One region of the Paenibacillus thiaminolyticus genome, then DNA from elsewhere that is predicted to be linked to it. Evidence: riboswitches for the same ligand, from Rfam matches in the RefSeq annotation. Region 1 holds a riboswitch; each other region holds the start of a gene.

Region 1 (3,525 bases):
AAGCAGGTTGAGCGGACGGGCATAGGCGATCAGGGCGATGAGCCCGATCGCCATATACGGCGCCAGCACGGCAGAAAAAGACCAGCCCCGCAGCGCCAGGCTTCCCATGACCCAGTACAGAATCTCGTTGATCGTCTGCTTCGACATCGCGACGAGGAAGGAGACGATCGAGCCTAGGAACGCCTGCGTAACGACCCCGGCCAGAATCAGCGTCTCGATCGGGATCTTGCCGTCTTCTCTCGCCAGGCGCATGACGGCCAATAGCGTCAGCGTGCCGGTCACGAAGGCGACGATCGGAACCGTCCACTGGCCGAGCAGCGCATACTGCAGGCCGAAGTAGATCAGGAACGCGGCGCCGACGGAGGCCCCGGAAGACACGCCCAGCGTGTACGGATCTGCCAGCGGATTGCGCAGCACGCCCTGGAAGCCCGTCCCCGCCAGCCCCAGCGACGCGCCGACGAGCATCGCGAGCACGACGCGCGGGAAGCGGACCTTCAGCATAATGGTCGCCGAAGCATCGTCCCAGGTGACGGGAATGAGCGATTCCAGTCCGGGAACATGATGCAGCAATATTTTCGCAATCTCACCCATTGGCATCTTCACCGATCCGACGGACAGACAGCCTACAATAGATAAAAGGAGCAGCGCCAACATCGCTACTCCAAAGCCAAACCCTTTTTTCATCGATATGTCCATCCCATCATCTATTTGAACAAATCAGGATAGATCGCCTTCGCCACATCCTGCAGCGCTTCGGCCACACGCGGGCCCGGGCGGCTCAGCTTGTTGTTGTCCAGTCCGAACAGCTGATTGTCCTTGATCGCGGTGATGGCTTCCCAGCCGCTGCGTCCGCGGATAATGTCCTCCAGCGTCTTGTTCGTCTCGCTGTCGACAAGGTCCTTCGCGAACAGAATGACGTCCGGATTCTCCTTGATGATGTTCTCCTCATTAATCTGGTTCCAGCCGGTCATGTCCGCGGCCGCAATATTGACGCCGCCTGCCAGCTCGATCAGCTCATTCATGAATTCGCCGCTGCCGACGGTCCAGCCCGGAGAAAATTCAATATAAACCTTCTTTTTGTCGGTAACGCCCTTGACCGCTTCAGCGACGTCATCGCGCATCTTTTTCATCTGATCGGTAATCTCTTTTGCTTCCTTCTGATGATCGGTAATGAGACCATACAGCTCGATGTTGCTGATTACATCGTCATAGGTTTTCGGCTCGACCTTGAAAATTTCAATGCCCAGCTCGCGGAATTTGTTGACGGCTTCTTCCTTCATCGAGATGCCGCTAAATACGACATCCGGCTTCGCCGCAATGATCGCTTCCTCATTCGGTTTCGTGATGCCGCCCATTTTCGGCTTCTGCGTCGCTTCTGCCGGGTAATCATCATAATCGGACACGCCCACGATATTGTCGCCAAGGCCAAGGGCAAATAATGATTCCGTCTCTGCCGGCGATACGGAAATGATCCGTTCCGGCGCTTTGTCGAACGTGAATTCATGCCCGGTCGCATCCTTCACCGTCAGCGGATAGGTTGTCTTCGCGGCATCAGAAGCCGCATTGCCGTTCTCCTGCTGCTGCGCAGATTCTGGAGCCTTGTCCGCCTCCTTCGACGGAGCCGCTCCGCAAGCCGCCAAGCTCAAAGCCAGCACGGCCGCTGCCGCGACCGCTATCGTTCTGTTCCACCATTTGTTCATCATGTTTATCTCCCTCACTTACCTGAATATCATGCCTGCTTCATTGCCGAAGCAGTGCGAACGCCGTCCCTTCACGCGGAAGGGCTGGCTCCCAGTCTTCCTGGTGCGGCATCCTGCCTTACCAACTTTTCCATCCGCTTCGAGGCGGAATTGTCAAAGAGCGCACAAATACAAAACCCCCGATCCTAGGATCGGGGGAACGCAGTCTCCTGGATAGGACCTTCCGAACTGAACTGCAAAGCCATCTCACGCCGTTAGACAGCATGACCGCTCAGCAGCAACAGGAAGTCCATTCCAATGACGCCGCTCCTCTCCGCGAAGGAAATAACTCGTCCTCCTATCGGGCAGGTCTCCTGACTTAGGAGCATCTTGCTGTGCTCGCCTTCCCATCAGCGGATTCACCTGAATCCGCGCAGACAGTGGCATTCTGAGCGCAGCACTCCATTTACAGTGGCGGGACCGTGCCGGATTCACACCGGCTTCCCTATTATCCTTGGGCACAAGCTCAATGCTCGTGCGGCGCAAGGACCCGATAGATTACTATTCGCTTGTCTTTCCATCATAGCTTGACTATTGATTATAGGGGAATTACCCTATCCTTGCAATAACATTCCTCACAAACTTCAGGGCATCTATCTGTTCCCTCGCTCACCCGCCGCTCGCTCCATCAAGGAAGCCGCTCCGCCCGCAGGAACTTCCAGCGGCGGGGAGACTTTGCAGCCGTAATCAAGATCCCTGCCCCGATCGGGACGGTCGCTTCCCAGAACGTCTTCTTCGGGAATGCGAGCGTGTACAGCCTCCGCACCATTCCTCCGTGCGTAACGACCAGCACATCAGGCCGCGCCTCATACGCGTTGCCTACCCGGCCTGGCCGCTTCCGGCGCAGCCGGGCCGTTCTGCAGCGCTCGCCGCCCGGATCAGAACCTTCCCTGTCCGGCTCGCATTCCCGCCGATGGCGCTGTCCGCGGGCGCCTTGTCCCGCCGCCACAGCCGTTTGTCTCCCGGCCTTCTGCAGAATCTCCCACCAGACATGCGCCGTCCGCGTGCTGAATGTCTGCCATGGCTCGCCGCGCGGCGGCTGAACGGAGGTCATATCATCCAGCCAGCGGCGGTAAGCCGGATCCTCCTTCAGGTCGTTGTACGTCAAGCCTTCCCACATGCCAAAATCGTATTCGCGCAGCCTCGTATCGACGTGAGCCCTTCCCGCATCGCGCGGACGCAGCTGAGCCAGCGTCTCGCGGCAGCGCCGCATATCGCTCGTATACAGGAGCGGCGCCGGATGGGCGACTGCCCTGCGCATCGGCCGCAGCACCTCTTCCGCTTCCGGGAGAAGCGGGCTGTCTGTATAGCTGATATACCGCCGCTCCACATTCGCCTGCGTCAGCGAATGTCTGACGAGCGCGAACCGCACGATGACGCTGGATGCGCCTGAACGGCGGCGGATATGCCGGGTGCCGCAGCGCGGAGGCTTGGGCCGGGCTTGTCGTCTAGCTCCTGCTTGACGCCGCTTGCGGCGAACGGGGGGAGCTTTGTATGTGCGCTTTTGTTTCATTTCATCCCATTACTCCTTCATTCGCCTTTCGTCTACAGGAGCCATCCGCCGCAGGCCCAGAGGACGCTTGCGGCCAGGATGGCGAAGAGCAGTGTGCTTCGGGTCAGCAGCCTGCACACTGCCGCAATATGTTCCCCTCCCGTCTCCTCGACGGGATCGCCCATATAGGCGCGGAAGGAACATACGCCTTTGTAACAATTCAATCCGCCAAGGCGGATGCCAAGTGCCCCGGCGGTTGCCGCTTCCGGCCAGCCGCTGTTCGGGCTCGGATGC
Region 2 (3,525 bases), 820 kb from region 1:
CGTTCATGGCAATACCGCAGCGGCTGCATAAATATTGAATCGAGCTGATCCCGGGCACAATCTGAAGCTGTTCCTGTGAAAATCGGTCCAACGCCCATTTTCCGATGCCATACATTAACGGGTCTCCGGAGGCGAGCAGCACGATCTCCTGGCCGATCCTCTCGCGAAAAAAGGCTTCCAGCTCCGCGAGCTGCGAGGGCAGCAGCTTGCGTTCGGCCGGGTTGTCCGGCGGGATATCGCTAAGCTGCCGCTTCGAGCCGACAATCACGTCCGCCTTCTCTATGAGGAAGGCGCCCGCTCCGGTCAGCAGCTCCGGACTGCCCGGGCCAATTCCGACAATATGAATCATGGCCATGCCTCCTTGATGGTTGAGATGTCACAGGTGGAAGCCAGCATTCCGCGATCCGTCGAGAACGTGATGACGTCGATATCCACCGCCGGTTTGCTGTATTTCAAAAACTGTTCTGCCCGTTGTTTCACTTTGTCCGCGATGGTCTGAAAAACCTCGCTATACCCTTCCGCCACCATAATTTCTCCTGCCGCTTCCGTCGTCGCACAGGCCGCAATTTGCTGGAGCAGGGGAAGGGGCGCGCCGGCAAGCGCCAGGTTCGCCACCATGATCTCTGCCCGCGCATCCGCGTCTTTGCTGTATGTGGTGAAAATGCCGGCGGACACTTTAATCAACTTGCCGAAATGGCCCACCATCAGCACATGCTCGAACGCGAGTCGCTGCGTCTCCTTGAGCATGTAGCCGACGAAGTTGCTCATCGAGACCACGTATTTGCCGTCGATGCCAAGCTGCTCCTCGACGAAGCGCTCCCCGTAATTCCCGGGAACGAGAATGATTTTGCGGAAGCCCTGCGCTTTTTTCATCTCCAGCTCGATGGACAGCGACTGCTTCCACCCTTCATCGGACATCGGAGTTACAATTCCGGTCGTTCCCAGAATTGATATTCCGCCGATAATTCCGAGGCGGCTGTTCATGGTGCGCTCGGCGCGCTCTTCGCCTTCCGGCGCGAAAATCACCACGTCCGCACCACGGTTCGGGCCAATCTCTTCCCGTACGGCCGCAGTAATCATTCGGCGCGGCACCGGATTGATGGCCGCTTCCCCGACCGGGACCGCGATGCCCTTCTGCGTCACGCGCCCGATGCCTTGCCCGCCGTCGATGCGGATCTCCTCGCTGGCATTCAAGGTGACCTGCGCAAAAATCCACATGCCATGCGTCGCATCGATATCATCGCCGCCGTCTTTTTGGACGGCGGCGGTGGCCGTATGCCGATCGAACTGCTGCTTGTCCACCGGAAGCTGCAGGGTTGTTCTGTTCGGCGTGATGATCGTCACCCCGGCGATCTTTTCCTGCTTGACGATCATGGCCGCTGCCGCCTTCGCCGCCGCTGCCGCGCAAGTGCCTGTCGTATAGCCCTTGCGCAATTTTTTCCCCTCATAGTACACGTAATCTGCCATCGGGCCACCTCTTCTTACATCGCGTACAGCACAGCATTCATGATGGCTGCCGCCAGATTGCTTCCGCCCTTCCGCCCGCGGGCCACGACCGCCGGAATGTCGCTTTCATAGAGCGCTTCTTTCGATTCGGCCGCCCCGACGAATCCAACCGGCACACCGACGACAGCCTCCACGTCCAACTCACCGGCAGCCGCCATCTCCAGAATTTGATAGACAGCGGTAGGCGCATTGCCGATGACGAACAATTTCTTGCCTTCTTCTGTGGCGGCAAGCTGTATCCCGGCCATCGAGCGGGTGATGCCTTGCTGTTGGGCCACCTCGGCCGTGTGCGGTTCATTGACGTAGCAGCGGTAGCGGCAGCCGTATTGCTCCAGCAGCTTTTTATTCATGCCGCTCAGGGCCATATTCGTATCGGTAAAAATGATGCCGCCCTGCCGGATCGTCTCGCGTATTTTCGTCAAGGCATCATGCGTAAAGACGAGATTATCTAAATAATCAAAATCCGCCGTCGTATGAATCGCCCGCTTCATAACCAGCTCCTCTTCCCGGTTGCGGAACGTATAGTCCGGTCTTGTTGCCGTAATGATGTCCTGTATGATTTCAAAGCTTTTTTCTTCAATCCGCTTGGGGTTTTTGATGTAGTCCATCTTTCCCTCTCCTTTTCGTGGGTTTCAATACAACCTCTAAAAGGGAACAAAAAAACACGAAACCTTAAGGTCCCGTGTCCATACGAAGAAAAAGGCAGTATCCAAGTGTGTTCGGCAATGAACATACTGGTGCCTAGGTTCTCTGCAATAGACAACTGTTCCCTTAGAAGTTGCTGCAAGGCTGAACAGAGGAGGTCTCCTGACTTGACATCATTCTACTTTCCCGCCTTCCCAGAAATAATTCCAGTGACATGAATGGGATTTCGTCCGCTTTACAGTAGCTAGGGCCTGTAGAGGAATCGCACCTCTTTCCCTGATCTCCGCTCAGTTTTCTATTCAATTTTTATCAAGATTATTTTTTTCCACTTGAATTGCGTGAATCTCTTAGGTGAATCATAGCTTGACTTCTATCATGCCGCCTGTGACAGAACTCACTGCATATCGATTTGACGGACAACAAAAAGAGCGCTTCAAGCCTGCTGACTGGCTCGAACGCTCTTTTTGAATTCTTTGCGATAGGAATGTTGTCCAACCTTCGTTATACCATGACGCTCAATGTTTTCGCCTGCGTATCCAGGTTCTCCGCTGCCTGGCCGATTTTGGAAAATTCCTCAGTGGCTAGGTTAATTTGATGCTGACATTCGACGATTGCATTCCGGGAATTCTTCGTCCCCCCGCCAACATGTCCTACCTTGTCGGCGATTCCCTCGATGGCGGCTTGGACTTCCTTGGCCGCCTCTTGGACATGCTCCGCCAGCTTCCGTACCTCGGCGGCAACCACCTGGAACCCTAGGCCATGCTCCCCGGCATGGGCCGCCTCAATCGCGGCGTTCAGGCCCAGCAAGTGGGTTTGCGAAGCAAAATCCCGGATCATCTGAACAATTCCTTTGATGGACTTGTATTCATCTTCCAATTGCCGTAGGAGGGTTAAGTTGTCTTCACTGTCCGTCACCGCACGCTGAATGGCTGCCGCAACCTGCTGGTTGCGCTCCACGCCTTCTTCCGTCCGCTTCAGCAAATCTTCCGCCATCAGCCGCAGCTCGTCCTTCATTCGGGAGGCGGCGTTTTCCCTTGGCGTGATGTCGGTCGCCACCTTCAAGACAGCTACCGTGTGACCGGTATCATCCAGAACCGGCATATACGTCGCTTCAAGCCACACCAGGTTCCCATTTTTCGCTACCCGGGCGATTTTCTGTTGAAACTTGATACCGTTCCTTAGATTTTCCCAAAATGCATCATACTCTGCACTTCCGATAAACTGTTGCGTGCAAAACATCCGGTGATGTTTTCCGGCAAGTTCTGGCGCCGTATACCCCATTGTCTGGGCAAACAGCTGATTCGCCCAAAGTACTTCACCCTCGATGTTAAACTCGATCATGGCGAGCGACTGCTCTAATGCGGCCAGCACCGC
Region 3 (3,525 bases), 180 kb from region 1:
TACCGCTATGACGGCTTAGGGGCAGAAGCTGTAGGAAAGCTACAGCTTCTGCCTGGATCGTTTGCACGAGAAGCACAGCAACGGACAGGGCGGGGGGCTATTCCTGTACCCGTAATATGTTCTAAATTGCCCAGAACAAAGCCGATGACAAGTAACAAGCTAAATAACTATAGCTTGTTACAATCCATTCGCTTATTGTTCTCCCCATTTATTATGAAATATTAGATTTTCAAGAGATTTTCGTTTTTCCCACTTCACTTGTTCTAAAATGGGAGCAGAAGGGTAGTCGTCCGTATATCCAATGGAAATTAAAGCAACAGGGTCAATGTGCGGAGGTATTTGCAAAATATCTCGAACATCATTTTTTTTGTAAAAACTTACCCATCCCATGGCTAAGCCTTCTACACACGCCGCTAACCACATATTTTGGATTGCACATGCTGTAGAGAGAATATCCGTCTCCGGAATCGAATTTCGTCCTAGTACATGCGAGCCCCCGCTTGTTGGATCACAGGTGACACAGATCGTTAAGGGTGCCTCTTTAATTCCTTCAATTTTTAAACTTAAAAATTGGGTAGCGCGCTCTTCTTCGTAATGAATCGCCAAAGCTCGTCTTTCTTTTTCTGTCGCCCAAGCTAATCTCTCTTTGACTTCCATAGAATCCACGATAATGAAATTCCATGGCTGCATAAATCCTACAGAGGGTGCATGGTGTGCCGCTTGTAAAATTCGGTCGATAATCTCTTTTGGTACAGGATTCGGAAGAAAATTCCGAATGTCTCTTCTTTTATAAATGACATTATAAACGGCTTCTTTTTCGATCTCATTAAACATGTGATGCGCCTCTTTCATTCTTTATCGTGTCTCCATCATCCATTGTAGCTATCCTTTGATAATGTGGATTTTTTCTTTCTCTACGATATCATAGGTTCCACATATTCGACAAATTACATCAATTTTCTACTTAGGCGCTTGACATTTTCATCACATTTCGATGTAAAAGTACCGGTACTTCTTGTAGTAACATTTCTGATTGATCGCGCCCTCTTGCCAATCCCCTTTTTTGTGCTATAATGGTGTCGAATGGACGACCATTCACGTCATGCACAACAGAAGAAGTTATAGGCAATGGAAGTTTGGTGCAAATCCAACGCGGTCCCGCCACTGTGATAGACCGAATTCACGGTCTTAAGTCAGGTCTTTTGCCTAGTAACTTTGAAGGACCAGTCATTTCGAGGCGAAAGTGGCTGGTTTACGAGTCTAGTGACGATAACCGCCTCGCTAGGCTTTTTTTAGGTTCCAGGAAGGCAGCCGACGCTGATGTCGGCACAGCCGGGTGGTCGCCGCCGAACAGATACGATGACGTATAGCTTAGGAAGCAGGGACGTTCTTCAAGGCCGAGGAACGGATGCACAATGGCGTGCAGGTCCCTTTTTTTACTGCCTGCCGATAGCGGCAGCCGTGATCGGGCGGGTTGACGAATGTCCGGTTGACGGTGTAGAGTGATGGTAGACAATTGAATGATGACGAGTTGCACAATGGCGTGCACCTATATCATAAGCGAAGAGGCTTTTAAAGGAATCCGTTCTTTTAAAAGTCTCTTTTTTTATTGCGAACTACTTCATTGGAGGTGCCTGTTATGGACAAAATATCGATGAAAACCGACATTTATCTGGGGCAAGGCGCGTTGGATCGCCTGATGGAATGGCGGAATCAACGAATCTTCATCGTCACCGACCCGTTCATGGTCAAGTCGGGGATGATTAACATGCTGTTCGAACGGCTGCATGAGAGCAATGAGCAATACATTTTCAGCAATATCGTGCCCGATCCGCCAATCGAGATCGTGACCGAGGGCGTGGAAGCGCTTGGCGCGTTCCAGGCCGATCGGATGATTGCGATTGGCGGCGGATCCGCGATCGATGCGGCCAAGGCGATGAAGATTTTTGCCCAAAAAATATTGAATCAGCACAATATGCCGTTCGTGGCGATTCCGACAACGAGCGGAACGGGCTCGGAAGTGACGTCATTCTCCGTGATCAGCGATAAGAAGAAGAACATTAAGTACCCGCTCGTGTCTGATGACATGCTGCCGCAGGAAGCGATTTTGGACCCGGAATTGGTCAAGAGCGTGCCGGACTTCATTACCGCCGATACGGGGATGGACGTCCTGACTCACGCGATCGAGGCCTATGTGTCCACCAAAGCGAATGATGTGTCCGACGCTTTGGCAGAGAAGGCGATCAAGCTGGTCTTTGCGTATTTGCCGCGAGCGCACAAGGACGGGAACGACCTGGAGGCGCGGGAGAAAATGCACAATGCCTCCTGTCTGGCGGGCATGGCGTTCAATATCGCGTCGCTTGGCCTCAATCACGGCATCGCCCATGTGGCCGGAGCGAAGTTCAAGATTGCGCACGGGCGCATGAATTCGCTGCTGCTGCCGCATGTGATTGAATTCAATGCCGATTACAAGCCGGGCTACGGCAAAGAGGAAAGCAATGCCGCGGCGGTCAGATATGCCGAAATTGCCAAGATATTGGGACTGTCGGCACCGAATCCGAAGAGCGGCGTTCGCAGCCTGGTTCAAGCGATCAAGCAGCTGCAGAAGCAATTGCGCATGCCGCAATCACTGCGGGAATGCAACGTGGACGAAGCGCTGCTGGAAGAGATGAGCCCATCGATTGCCGAAGGAGCGCTCAAGGACGGCTGCACGGCCACGAATCCGCGCGTTCCGGCCGCTCCTGACGTTGTCGAAATTTTGAACAAAATGTTTCAATATTAAGTAATCAAATAAATACCATGCGTGTTCAGGTTGACAACGTTTGCAGCTACAAAGTATAGTAAAAGTAACACAAAGGCGTGTTGCATACGATCAAAGCGAAGAGGCTTCTTAAAAATTCCACGTGAACTTTTAAGGGGTCTTTATGTTTTTTTATGGCTATTTGATGTTGTTTCTCACAAAGAAATGAGTGATGAGAGTATGGACCAACATAACGAAAAGCAACGCGTCATTCAGGAGTACGTGCCAGGGAAGCAGGTCACATTGGCTCATATTATCGCGAACCCGAACCCGGATATTTACAAGAAGCTGGGATTGGGGAGCGAAGCGCAGGATGCCATCGGCATTATGACCATCACGCCAAGCGAAGCCTCCATTATTGGCGCGGACATCGCGACCAAGGCGGCCGGCGTGCAGATCGGCTTCGTTGACCGCTTCAGCGGATCGCTCGTCATTACAGGCGATGTCTCATCCGTGGAGTCGGCCGTGAACGAAGTTCTGCTGGGCCTGCATAACATTCTTGGCTTCTCGGCTGCGAAGATTACGAGAACGTAGGAGAAGCGCACATGAAGACCATCATTTTCGCCGGCAGCACCGGCTCGGGCAAGACGACGCTGTGCCAATGGCTGCATGGCCAAGAGATTGCTTACAAAAAGACACAAGCTGTGGAGACCTTCGACCAAGCGATCGATACGCCGGGGGAGTGCATCGAGAACCGTTATTTGTACAAGATGCTGCTTGTCTCG
Region 4 (3,525 bases), 1.7 Mb from region 1:
CCAGGCGATGCCTTCCAGCGCAAGCAGATGATGCAGCCCGAAGGTGCCGAGCCCGATCGCGCGATAGCGCCGGTTCGTATGCTGGGCTTGCAGCACTTCGATATTGTTAATGTCGATGACGTTGTCGAGCATCCGCACTTGGATCGGCACGAGGCGTTCGAGCACCCGCACGGCGCGTGCCAGATGAATGGAGTTCAGGTTGCAGACGACGAAGTCGCCTGGAAGCTTGCTGATGATGATGCGGGCCCCGCCGTCCTCCAGCACCAGCTCTTCCTGCTCGATCGTCGTCGGCGACATATTCTGCATTATCTCGGTGCACAGATTGGAGCAGAAGATCATGCCATGCGCCTTGTTCGGATTGGCCCGGTTGGCGGTATCCTTGTAGAACATATAAGGCGTTCCGGTCTCGAGCTGGGATTTGAGAATACGCTTCATGATGTCGATGGCCGGCAGCGTAATGCGCGAGAGATGGGGGGTCGCCACCGCCTCTGCATACTTCTCGCGGAACTGCCCCTGGCCTGCCTGCTCGTCATAGAAATCTTCCAGTCCTAGCGGACGGCCGTTCCCGTCGGTCCAGCCCAGTGTCTTCTTCACTTCATGCGGACAGAATAGATGCCAGTCTTCGCGCTTTTCGACCGCTTCCATGAACAGATCCGGAATACAGACGCCATGGAAAATATCATGGGCGCGCATGCGCTCGTCGCCGTTATTTAATTTGAGATCGAGGAAGGACAGAATGTCCTTGTGGAACACGTCCAGATAGACGGCAATGGCGCCCTTGCGCGTGCCGAGCTGGTCGACGCTCACCGCGGTGTTGTTCAGCTGGCGGATCCAAGGAATGACGCCGGAGCTCGTATTTTTGTGGCCGCGAATATCGGAGCCGCGCGCCCGCACTTTCCCGAGATAGACGCCGATGCCGCCGCCCATCTTGCTCAGCCGGGCCACGTCGGTATTCGAATCGAAGATACCTTCCAGCGAGTCATCCACCGTGTCGATGAAGCAGCTCGACAATTGGCCGGCGACCTTCTTGCCCGCGTTCGCCATTGTCGGCGTCGCGGCAGTCATATAGAGATTGCTCATCGCCCAATATGCTTCCTTGGCCAGCTCAACCCGGCGCTCCTCCGGTTCCTGATGCATCAGGTACATGGCGATGATCATATAGCGCTCCTGCGGCAGCTCCATCGTGCGCCCTTCGAAATCAACGGCCAAATACCGCTCCGCGAGAGTAAGCAGCCCGATATAGTCGAACAGCTCGTCGCAGGCCGGATCGATCGCCTGGCCCAGCTCGCGAATCTGATCGGGCGTATAGGCCTCCAGCAGCTCCTGACGGTAGATGCCGATATCGGCCAGCTGCTTAATCAGCTTGTAGAAGTCGCCATACGGGCGATCGGCGTACGCCTTGTAGCTGCGGTGCAAAGCCGCTTCCTTATACAGCTTCGTCAACAGGGCGCGCGCCGCGACAAACTTCCACTTCGGCTCCTCGACGGAGACCAGCTCCAATGCGGTCATGATGCAAGCCTGCGTGATGTCGGATGCCTGAACATGGCTGTGACGAAGCTTGGCCAGGACGCCCCGGTGCCAGCGTTCCCGGTCCAGCTCCGGGTAAGCGCCCATGATGCGCTCGCCATAACGCATGATGCGCTCCGCGTCGAACGCGAGCGAGCGATTATTCGGTTTGTGTACGGTCTGAACAGTATGATTGGTGGTTAGCATCCGTATTCCTCCTCGAAAAAGAGCAATAAAAATAGCCGTCCCTTCGCGAGAACAGCTCAGGACGGCATGGCAAAGCCGTATGTATCCGGGGGCTTCTTATCATGGCGGCTGTGCATCACTAGGACAAGGCGCAGCTCCCCCCTCTAACCACGCAGCTGCAATCGCCCGCCGAAGGCGGTAACAGCGCAGCGCGCGGCCTGAACACGTTCCCTATTCCGCGTAGGGTAATGAATGTGCGGCGATACAGGCAGGTCTCCTGGCTCGAAGCCGAATACCTCGGCAGCCTTCCCGGGACATTCGTCCCAGTGGACATAGAAAAGGCCGCTCTCTACAGAGCGCCTGTTCTGTCGGGTACTTGCTGCCGGAACGGAGAGGACCGATGTTCCGGCAGCGCTTCTTACAGTGGCGGGACCGCGACGGATTCGCACCGTCTTCCCTATTAAGCCGGGGCCCGACGCGCATCGCTTTTGTCGAACCGCAGCACCTGTATCGTTCAATATGTTGTTATACTCATGATAATATACTACAACATATTGGGTAAGTAAATAGGTTTCAGGTGATATTCCTCATAAGAAAATGACAGGATTTGAGACAATTCCGAGGGCTGTCCGGACCTTAAAAATGTTCGGGATCGGAGAGGTCCGCTCCCGCACTTGAACGGCAGCGGCGGATTGGGGCGAAGATAATGCAAGCAGGCGAGGCCGCTGGTGCGGCCCCGCCTGGAATAAGTGAGATTCAAGATGCAATGATTATTATAAATGGATTACCAGCCGCGATCGTATTGCTTCGGCGGAGCGAGTTCCTGGCGCAATTGCTTCGCAGCCTGGCGCGGCCAGTACGGATCCCGCAGCAGCTCGCGGCCGAGGAAGATGAGATCGGCCCGGCCATTGCGGACAATCTCTTCCGCCAAGGACGGTTCGGTAATCAGCCCGACGGCACCGGTCGCGATGCCGGCTGATTGGCGGATCGCATGCGCATATTGGACCTGATAACCCGGGTACGCTTCGACCCGATGAGGGACGACCCCGCCCGAGCTGCAGTCGATCAGGTCGACGCCCTGGTCCTTCATTCGCCGCGCATAGTCAATGTATGCCTCGATCACGTTGCCGCCTTCGGCATATTCATTGGCCGAGATGCGTACGAACAGCGGCTTCGACCACGTGATGCGCACCGCTTCAATCACTTCGCTCAAGAAGCGGTAGCGGGCGTCGGCGCTGCCGCCGTAGCTGTCGGTCCGCTGGTTCGTGAGCGGGGACAGGAACTGGTTGATCAAATACCCGTGCGCGCCGTGAATCTCGATGACGTCGAATCCGGCTTCCTCCGCCCGCCGCGCGGCGTCGGCGAATGCTTTGATCGTCTTGCGGATGTCCTCCAGCGTCATCTCCTCCGGCGTCTCATAGGCTTCGCTGAAGCGAAGCGCCGAAGGGGCGATGATCCCGGGGACGGTTGCTTTGCGCCCGGCGTGGGCGAGCTGAATCCCGATCTTGCCGCCGTGCGCGTGGACCATGTCGGTCAGGCGGCGGAGTCCGTCTACATGCTCGTCGCTCCAAATGCCCAGATCCTGCGCGCTGATGCGTCCGCCAGGGGTGACGGCGGTGGCCTCGATCATGATCAGGCCGACTTGTCCGACGGCACGGGACGTATAGTGGACCAGATGCCAATCGTTGACCATCCCGTCCTCATTGTGGCAAGAGTACATGCACATCGGCGACATCACGATACGATTCGGTATCGTCACCCCGCGTAACGTTAGCGGTTCAAATAATTGGGGCATGGCTATCCCTCCAAAGAATCATGTTCGAGATTGTATTT

Evidence for each region. Region 1 has a riboswitch for cobalamin ahead of FLT43_RS11300 (ABC transporter substrate-binding protein). Riboswitches for the same ligand answer to the same signal wherever they lie in the genome.
Region 2: it holds a riboswitch for cobalamin, as region 1 does, so the genes downstream of both, FLT43_RS07580 (cobalt-precorrin-8 methylmutase) here and FLT43_RS11300 (ABC transporter substrate-binding protein) in region 1, are expected to answer to the same signal.
Region 3: it holds a riboswitch for cobalamin, as region 1 does, so the genes downstream of both, FLT43_RS12095 (1-propanol dehydrogenase PduQ) here and FLT43_RS11300 (ABC transporter substrate-binding protein) in region 1, are expected to answer to the same signal.
Region 4: it holds a riboswitch for cobalamin, as region 1 does, so the genes downstream of both, FLT43_RS18950 (ribonucleoside-diphosphate reductase subunit alpha) here and FLT43_RS11300 (ABC transporter substrate-binding protein) in region 1, are expected to answer to the same signal.

Annotation. Positions count from the first base shown of each region.
Region 1 is NZ_CP041405.1:2,505,930-2,509,454, forward strand. It holds gene FLT43_RS11295 (FecCD family ABC transporter permease) at 1-684, opposite strand, end outside; gene FLT43_RS11300 (ABC transporter substrate-binding protein) at 705-1,700, opposite strand; cobalamin riboswitch at 2,027-2,248, opposite strand; gene FLT43_RS11305 (histidine phosphatase family protein) at 2,368-3,252, opposite strand; gene cbiB (adenosylcobinamide-phosphate synthase CbiB) at 3,285-3,525, opposite strand, start outside.
Region 2 is NZ_CP041405.1:1,690,462-1,693,986, forward strand. It holds gene FLT43_RS07570 (cobalt-precorrin-7 (C(5))-methyltransferase) at 1-349, opposite strand, end outside; gene cbiD (cobalt-precorrin-5B (C(1))-methyltransferase CbiD) at 346-1,467, opposite strand; gene FLT43_RS07580 (cobalt-precorrin-8 methylmutase) at 1,482-2,114, opposite strand; cobalamin riboswitch at 2,290-2,461, opposite strand; gene FLT43_RS07585 (methyl-accepting chemotaxis protein) at 2,653-3,525, opposite strand, start outside.
Region 3 is NZ_CP041405.1:2,688,398-2,691,922, reverse strand. It holds gene bluB (5,6-dimethylbenzimidazole synthase) at 193-834, opposite strand; adenosylcobalamin (AdoCbl) riboswitch at 1,105-1,256, shown strand; gene FLT43_RS12095 (1-propanol dehydrogenase PduQ) at 1,640-2,782, shown strand; gene FLT43_RS12090 (BMC domain-containing protein) at 2,981-3,334, shown strand; gene FLT43_RS12085 (EutP/PduV family microcompartment system protein) at 3,346-3,525, shown strand, end outside.
Region 4 is NZ_CP041405.1:4,239,892-4,243,416, forward strand. It holds gene FLT43_RS18950 (ribonucleoside-diphosphate reductase subunit alpha) at 1-1,713, opposite strand, end outside; cobalamin riboswitch at 1,943-2,216, opposite strand; gene namA (NADPH dehydrogenase NamA) at 2,477-3,487, opposite strand.